2 regions of the Vallitalea sediminicola genome follow, and region 2 is predicted to be linked to the other one. Evidence: riboswitches for the same ligand, from Rfam matches in the RefSeq annotation. Region 2 holds a riboswitch; the other holds the start of a gene.

Region 1 (4,548 bases), on a different contig from region 2:
TAAGGTCCATGATTGATTCTGCTTTCATATCAATAGCTACTCTTACTTTTTCTAGTTCTCTATCTATATCATAACTGTCTTTTGATATACCTAAGTTAACATTGATCTTAGTTCTTAATCCTTCTCCCACACCTTCTGGGTCAATGTTCTTATGGTTTTTGTTAGCTGGAATTACAACTGTACCTACTGCTATTTTACTAGCTAGATCATTAACATCCATATTCTCTTTTTTTGCAACTATTTCCATTTCTTTTGTAATAATACCTTTTTTTGCAGCATCCATTTGTGTAGTATAGTTCATTGTATTCCTTCCTTTCGAAAAAGCGTCTTTTAGTTTTTTTATGGCATCTTTTATATTTTTTGAATCGTAAATCTCAGAAATGATAGCGATTGAATCTACATTATCATTAATTTCTTTTGTTAAATTTCCTGCTGTTATTCCTCCAATACCAACAACGGGTATAGGAACAGCATTTTTAATATCAATTAATGTTTTGAGCTTAATCTGTACTGCATCAAGTTTAGTTGGTGAAGGAAATAAAGCTCCCACTCCAAGGTAGTCCGCTCCTTCTTCAAAACATCTTATGGCATCTTCAACAGTTTTCGCTGTTGCACCGATAATAACATCCTTGCCAAGAATTTCTCTTGCTTCTTTAATACTGGTATCATCTTGTCCAAGATGAACACCCTCTGCTCCTATTTCTTTCGCAATATCTACTCTATCATTTATTATAAGAGAAGCATTATATTTATCACATAATTCTTTTATTTTTGTAGCTTCATTATATAATAGCTCTTTATCTTCTTCTTTACTTCTATATTGAAAAATAGATATTCCTTCTCTAAGGGCTTGTTCAGTCTTATCTAGTAGAATATTAAAGTCTGGATATTGTTTTGAAATTAAATATAATTCATTTTGAAATTTCATTGACAACTACCTTCTTTCTATCTATAAAATTCTTATCTTTCATATTATAAATACTATCTAGTAATTTCACTTTAAATGTCCCTACCGATTCTTTTTCTTTTAGATTATCATCGACTAAGACAGCAGCCTCATTCATAGCTGAAATGCCATAAATACTACTTGCAAAAGCATCACCAGTTTTAGCTAATGCTACCGCAATAAGTGGTGAAATCATACATCCTGTTCCTGTTATAGATGTAAGCATTTTAGAACCGTCATTAATTTTAGCAACATATTTATCACTACAAACAGTATCAATTTTCCCTGTAATCGCTACTATAATATTATATGTCTTGGCAACTTTATATCCAATAGCCTCAATATCTTCTACATCCATTTCTTCTGAATCTACACCTTTTGAATTAGTCTCTAGTCCAAGAAGGGCTTTAATTTCAGATGCATTACCTTTAATAACATCAATTTTGTAGTTATTCAGTATATCAAATACTATTTCTTTTCTATAACTTGTAGCGGCCACACCAACAGGGTCTAATATTATAGGTACATTGTTGTTGTTAGCAACCTTAATTGCTCTTTTTATTGATTTTAACTTATTAGATGTTATAGTCCCTATATTAATCACTAGGCAATTACTAATTGATGTTATTTCATCAACCTCTTCAATAGCTTCCGCCATAATTGGACTACCACCAAAAGCAAGAGTCATATTTGCAACATCATTAGAAGTTACATAATTAGTGATATAATGTATTAATGGCTTCATTGAATTTTTATATATTGTACTAAAGTCAAAATTATCCATATAGTTACTCATAATAATTCCCTTCTATGAAATGATTAACTGGTCCATCTCCAGAACCTATTGAAAATCCACCTGCTATCGCTTTTGTAATATAATTTTTTGCCAGTTTAACTGCATCAGTAGTATTTTGCCCCTTACTGATATTAGCTGCTATAGCAGAAGATAATGCACACCCTGTTCCATGTGTATTAGGGTTATCTATTCTTTGGTGGTTATAATATGTAAACTTACTACCATCAAATAAAACATCACATGCTGTATCTCTAAGATGGCCACCCTTGACCAAAATATTTTTTGGACCAAGTTCATATAATTTTTTACATGCTGTTTCCATATCATCTGTATTGCTAATAGCTGTATCTGTTAATCGTTCTGCTTCAAGTATGTTTGGAGTTATAAGGTTACATAACGGAAACATATCTGTTACAATACTTTCTATTGCATCACCCTTAAGTAATATCCTTCCTGTAGTAGATATCATGACAGGGTCTAAAACTATCTTTGGTAGATTATATTGTTCAAAAGTATTAACTATAGCTGTTACTATTCGTTTGTTAAACAACATTCCTATTTTAATACTGTCTACTTTAATATCATCAAAAATAGCTTCTAATTGTTTTGTAATTGTGATAGGTTCTAATCCTTGAATATAAGATACTTTTGTAGTGTTTTGGGCAGTTACAGCTGTAATAACACTCATACCATATACTCCATGGGCATCAAAGGTCTTAAGGTCTCCTTGAATACCTGCACCCCCACTACAATCTGAACCTGCAATTGTTAACGCTGTTTTCATTGTATAGATACCTTCTTTTTGATTACTAATTTTTTTAATGCTGTAAGTTCAAATAGTAATACAGCTATTACCGCTCCTGCAAAAGAACTAATAATAAATGGTATTACTAAACCAAATATTGCAGCTTGTCTGCCCATAAATAAGATACCTACTGGACATGCTATTATAGCTCCAATAATCCCTGTTCCTATTACTTCGCCTAGAGCAGCAAGATATGTATTAGCAAATCTTTTAAACATTAGACCAGCAAATAGCGCTCCAAAAATACTTCCTGGAAATGCTAATAATGTTCCCATAGCAAAGATATTTCTTAGTGTGGATATAACTATTGCATTAAGTACTGCGTATACAGGTCCTAATAGTATTGCAGAAATTACATTGATTAGATGTTGCCATGGAAAACATTTTGAAGCACCAATAGGAATATGATACGGGCTTAGTACAACACCTAGCGCAATAAGTACACCAGATAAAGCTAATTCTCTAGTTTCAAATTTCATGTAATCATTTCCTTTCCATAATAATCAATTAACTTATTGATAAGATAATCAAATATATTAATGACGGTTTATTGGCGAAGCAAACCTATAAATAACAAAAAGGCAATCCGAGGATTGCCTTACTACCATTATATTAATTAATATTACGATAAGCTTCCCTCCGCTGGTACGAACCAGATCAGGTCAAGGGTCAAAGAATATCGTTCTTTATCTCAGCTAGCTATACTAGCCCCCCTAGCCAATATTCAATTTTATATTCGAGTATATGGTAACATATTTAATTAATATAATCAATAGATTTTAAATTTAATTAATCTTTATCTTAATACATACTGGATAAGTTGTATTTATAGTCTTATCAATTGACACTATTAATCCATTTTCGTTCAGTTCATAATTCAAACCATCATCATAGCCTAGAATCTTAACATCAATTATATCCCCTGCAAAATATTTACTACCTTTTTGCAATGATTTAATGACCACTTCATTATTATCAGGCCATCTTAATACATTAGCATAAATATAAGGTGCATTGTATGTAAATCTTATATCCTCACTTGTAAAGGATGAACGCTTTTCATCATTGAAAGCACCTTCAATAATTTCTGTTGGTCCTTCACCAAAAGTACTCCAATATTCTGTATTATAGATTGATTCACCATTTATTCTTAACCATTTACCAATACATCTTAATACATTTTCTTCTTCTTTTGTTATTGTCCCATCAGATTTTGGACCAATATTAAGTAATAGACAACCATTTTTACTAACAATATCTACAAGATCACATACTACCGATTCAGGTGTCTTGAAATTATTGTTTTCAGTATATCCCCAAGAATTTGTAGCTATTGCTGTATCTGTCTGCCATAATCTAGGTCTTATAGAAGCTAATTGACCTCTCTCAACATCAAATATGGCAGTTCCTTTAGCATAAGCATCAAATTTATAATTGATAGCCACTTCTTCTCCCCATTCTACAGCCCTATTATAGTAATAAGCTGCAAATTTCTTTAGATATGGTTTAAACGCTAAATTTTGAATCCACCAATCAAACCATACAACTTTTGGTTGGTACTTATCTACAAGTTCACAAGTTCTAACAAGCCAATTCTTCAAGTGGTCAGTTGATGGTCCTTTACTATGAATATTATGAGTAGTCTCATGTAGTTCTTCATTTTCAAATAGTTTTACAGCATGACCATAAGGCTCTTGAAACTGTGTATCTTGTAAACCAGAATCAAAATCTCTGAGTCCTGACATAAACCAATAATTCTCAGCTCTATGGCTGGATGCAGTAAAAACTATATCTTTCTCTTCTGCAGCTTTTTTTAATGCACCTAATATATCTTTCTGAGGACCCATTTTCATTGCATTGAACTCAGACAATTCACTATCATACATCTGGAATCCATCATGATGTTCTGCAACTGGCATAACATATTTAGCACCAGCATCTGCAAAAAGCTCCATCCATTTATCAGCATCGAATTTTTCACCTTTGAACATTGGTATAAAA
Region 2 (4,548 bases):
TAGCTAAAAAGAGTATTGTTCCAATAATAGGTCCATTACATGGTGTCCAGCCAAAACTGAATGTAATTCCAAGTAATAGGGATTTTATAAAATTAGGACTATAATTTTTATATTGATATTTCTTTTCCTTATTGAATAGCTTTATTTTAAATACTCCTATAAAGTAAAGTCCAAATATTATTATCAATACCCCTCCTGTTTTTCTTATATATTCTTGATATGTCACAAGGGTATTATTAATAACTTTGGCTCCAAATCCAAGAGTTATATTAAGTATAGAAAGTCCTAATACAAAAGCTATTGAATTAATTATCATTATCTTTCTGATATTCTTATTCTTTTCTAAGTCTGTGATTGTAGTTCCTGCAAGATAACTAAAATACAATGGTAATAATGGTAATACACAAGGTGTAAAAAAAGATAGAAATCCATTAAATATTGCTACCCAAAAAGTTAATTCATTTCCCATATTCTTTCCTCCAAACCTCAAGTATACTTATTATACTTCTTTTGATATATATATTATCATCAATATCATTATATTACTATATTAAAATAAATAAATTCATACTTTTTTAATATTATTAATTAATATATAATCCAAACTAAATAATTGCTATAGAGCCAGCAATTATTTAGTTCTATTCAACTTATAAGGATTGCTTCATAACACCCCTACTAATCAAGGCAATGTTGGACCATCTTCTGTATCTTGCTCAACATTTGATATCATTCTTTTGAACATATCACCATCCAGTGCTCCCGACTTAGCCATCATACCAATCTCGTGAGAAGTCAAATTACCCATATAAGGATGTGCTTTGCTAGTATTTTGGTGTTCTGGTTTTTTTTCGATTATTCCTTCTGGTACACCATCAAGATCGTTAAAATCAGTATTACCTTCATTATCAGTAGAACCTATCTTTTTCATATTGTTATTCCTTTCTATTATTTATTTTTAGTAAAACTACTATATGGTGGAAAATCTATATAAGTATAAAAAATAGAGATAGCTTTACCTATCTCCGTTTAGTGTATGTTATTATTATATTATTATCCTAAACTTATCCTAAGAAATTGCTGATTTCTTTAATTGCTTGATAGCATCATCAACTGGCGGTAAGAATAGTAATATCACTGTCAAAAATACTTCAACAGCTATATAAGAAATATTATATGCCATGGAATATAATGTTGGATCCATATTAACTTCAGCCGCATAACTAGCAAAGAATATGACTCCTGTCAAGAAGTGGCATATGAATCTGCCGAAAGCTCCAATGAATAATCCTTTTATCAGTCCATTTTGTGATTTTCTAAATAGTCCTGATAGACCAAGTGCCCCAAATGCAATTGGATAATCTAATAATAATTGAACAGGGTGAACTACCCACGGATTAATTATCAGTTGTAATAATCCATATGTAATACCACAGATTACACCTTGAGTTGTACCAAACCAATATCCGATAAGTACTATGAACAGCATACTAAATGGTGTAATTGAACCACCTTGTGGAAGTCTAAGTATTTTTAGCTGTGATAATACAACAGCAATAGCTATTGCGATAGCTGAATAGACTAATTCTTTTGTTTTCATAGTTTTGGATTTACTACCCACAGAAACGACAATTGTTAATAGAAGTAGTGCAACTACTACAATTATAATTTGTCCCAAAGTGGTAGTAACAATATCCTGCAATTTTCCACTTGAAATTGCATCTAAAAAATCTTGAAACATAATAAAATCCTCCTTATAGTTAGGAAGATAATTGACTGAAAGCAAATGAAAACTGCACTTGCTGCTTCCCTTCGACGGCATTGTCCGTATCAGGTTATAAGGGTCAGTATAATTGTCATGTACTAATGTACTTTCTCAGCCATTGGCTCCCCTAGCTAATATTTATTTCACACATAATGTACTACTGTTTCATATATTTGTCAAGGGTAACCTAAAAAACCCTATACCGTGATGAACTTTACTTTCTCATCACGATATAGAGTTAATTAATTAATATTATAGATTATCTTTATTCACCAACAATAATGGTATGATAACTTTTTCTTCTACTTCTTCTCCATTAGCTACCTTCATTGCCGCTTCAACTGCTTTTGCCATTTGTAAATCAGGTTGTTGTTTTACTGTTGCTGACATTTCATCTTTTTCAATTGCTACAAGAGCATCATCAGTTGCGTCAATACCAAATACTTTTATTTCATCTAATCTATTAGCAGCTTTTATAGTTCTAACTGCTCCAAGTGCCATTTCATCATTATGTGCATAAACAGCATCTAATTCTGGATTAGCTTGAAGAATATCTTCCATTACAGCCGCTCCTTCTTCTCTTGAATAATTAGCTGTTAGACTAGTGACTATTTTAATATCTGGATTTTCATTAATTACATCTTCAAAACCTTTTTGCCTATCTATTGCTGATGGAGCACCTGCAATTCCCTCTAAAATAGCTATTTGACCTTTACCATCCAGTACTTTAACAACTTCTTCTGCTGCTAATTTACCTGCTTCTGCATTATCAATATCAAGATGTTGTATTACTTCACCACTATTGGAAGGTCTTGTAACAGTAATTACAGGAATATTTGCTTTATTTGCTTCTTTTACAGCCACACCTATTGCATCCGAATCCACTGGATTAATAATTATTACGTCTACATCTCTAGCAATTAAATCTTCTACTTGTGATACTTGTGTTTCTGAAGAATCTTGTGCATCTAGAGTTATAATATCCATACCTAATTCTTTCGCTTTAGATTCTCCTCCTTCTTTCATAGTAACAAAGAACGGGTTTGCCAAAGTAGATACTGCAAAACCTATTGTGTAACTTTCTTCCTTAACTACTGGATCTTTTGTCTCCGCATCTTTAACTGCTGGGGCTTTTGTCTCTGGTTCTTTTGTTTCTTTTTTTGCACAACCTCCAAAACTCATGGATAATAAAATACACATCATAAAAACTAATACTTTTTTCATAATTTAAATCCTCCTCTTTTAGCTAAGTACTGATTTACAATACTCGCTTTGATTTATATTAAATTATTACTTGTTTCACAAGTTCCTGTTTTTTAGTTTCTTCATATGTAATATTGTTATTAAACTTTTTTATTTCTCTTTGCTTTTTACTAAAACCGCTATTAAAATAATTAAACCTCTTATTATTTGTTGGAAAAATGCTGAAACACCCATTAAATTCATTCCATTATTGATAACGCCGATTATCACAGCACCAAGTAAAGTTCCAACTATTGTACCAATACCTCCATTAAGTGATGAACCACCTAAAATAACAGCTGCTATAACATTCATTTCTAATCCATCACTTGCAGTAGGCTGAGCAGATAAAAGTCTTGATGTTACAATTATGCCTCCAACAGCGGCCATCAAACCAGAAACTACAAAAGTGAGAACTCTGTATAATTTAACATTAATAGCTGATAACTTGGCTGCTTCCCTGCTTGCACCTATAGATTTAATATAAATACCGTGTTTTGTTTTATTTAAAAACATAAAAGCTATTAAAAATATTCCTATTGCTATTAAACTTGAAACTGGAATGACCCCTACATATCCTGCACCAAAATAATCAAATTTTTCTTTTAGATTAGAAATCGGTTTACCATTAGTGATAAGCAAGGCTAATCCTCGGGTTATTTGCATCATGGCAAGTGTTACAATAAATGATTGTATTTTCCCATACACAGTCAACAAACCATTTATCAGACCCATAGTAGCTCCCATCAATAACCCAGCAATCACCCCAAGAAAGATAGAGCCTGTAGCATTAATTACATAAGCGGAAATTACTCCTACCAATGCTGCCATGGAACCAACTGATAAATCTATTTCACCTATAAGTATTACGCAAGTCATTCCAACCGCTACAATTAAGTTAATTGAAATTTGACGAGTTATATTAAGTAAATTCTTTGTTACCAAGAAATGATTAGATTGCATCTGAAAAATTGTAATAAGTAAAACTAATATAACTACTAATCCTAACTCATCTTTCAATAATTTTTTAGCAATAGCAGCTATATTTATACCTTTTTTCCCATTAGACAAATTTTCTTTCATGACTTTATTTTCCTCCTAATGCTTTCATAAGTATTCTTTCAATAGTAGCCTCTTTTGCTAACATTTCATCCATTATTTCTCCATCGTGGAGTACAATAACCCTATCACACAATCCACGTATCTCATTAAATTCAGACGACAAAAGAATAATACTCATTCCATCATCAGCTAATTGATGTATTAATTTATAGATTTCAACTTTTGTACCAATATCAATTCCTCTAGTAGGTTCATCCATTATTATGATTTTCGGATTACCTAACAGCCATTTGCTGATTACAACTTTTTGTTGATTCCCTCCTGACAAATTTTTTATTCTTAATCTTAATTTCAGAGGTTTTACATCCATTTTCTTTAGAATATCGACAGCTGTGTTTTTCAATTTTTTTCTAGATAATAAGAACTTATTAGAATTCATTTTTTCTACATACCCAACAATCGCATTATTCAAAACAGAA

What was found. A riboswitch is a leader RNA that binds a small molecule or an ion and turns the genes downstream of it on or off. The one in region 2 is predicted to bind thiamine pyrophosphate.
Region 1: it holds a riboswitch for thiamine pyrophosphate, as region 2 does, so the genes downstream of both, thiW (energy coupling factor transporter S component ThiW) here and thiT (energy-coupled thiamine transporter ThiT) in region 2, are expected to answer to the same signal.

Annotation. Positions count from the first base shown of each region.
Region 1 covers NZ_BTPT01000038.1:12,665-17,212, forward strand. Annotated here, with positions in the region: gene thiC (phosphomethylpyrimidine synthase ThiC) at 1-301, opposite strand, end outside; partial or broken gene thiE (thiamine phosphate synthase) at 344-928, opposite strand; gene thiM (hydroxyethylthiazole kinase) at 912-1,742, opposite strand; gene thiD (bifunctional hydroxymethylpyrimidine kinase/phosphomethylpyrimidine kinase) at 1,735-2,526, opposite strand; gene thiW (energy coupling factor transporter S component ThiW) at 2,523-3,026, opposite strand; TPP riboswitch at 3,165-3,272, opposite strand; gene ACX6CF_RS16675 (alpha-L-fucosidase) at 3,333-4,548, opposite strand, start outside.
Region 2 covers NZ_BTPT01000001.1:7,783-12,330, reverse strand. Annotated here, with positions in the region: gene ACX6CF_RS00065 (cytochrome c biogenesis CcdA family protein) at 1-469, opposite strand, end outside; gene ACX6CF_RS00060 (hypothetical protein) at 683-931, opposite strand; gene thiT (energy-coupled thiamine transporter ThiT) at 1,070-1,741, opposite strand; TPP riboswitch at 1,791-1,904, opposite strand; gene ACX6CF_RS00050 (substrate-binding domain-containing protein) at 2,018-2,989, opposite strand; gene ACX6CF_RS00045 (ABC transporter permease) at 3,119-4,090, opposite strand; gene ACX6CF_RS00040 (sugar ABC transporter ATP-binding protein) at 4,095-4,548, opposite strand, start outside.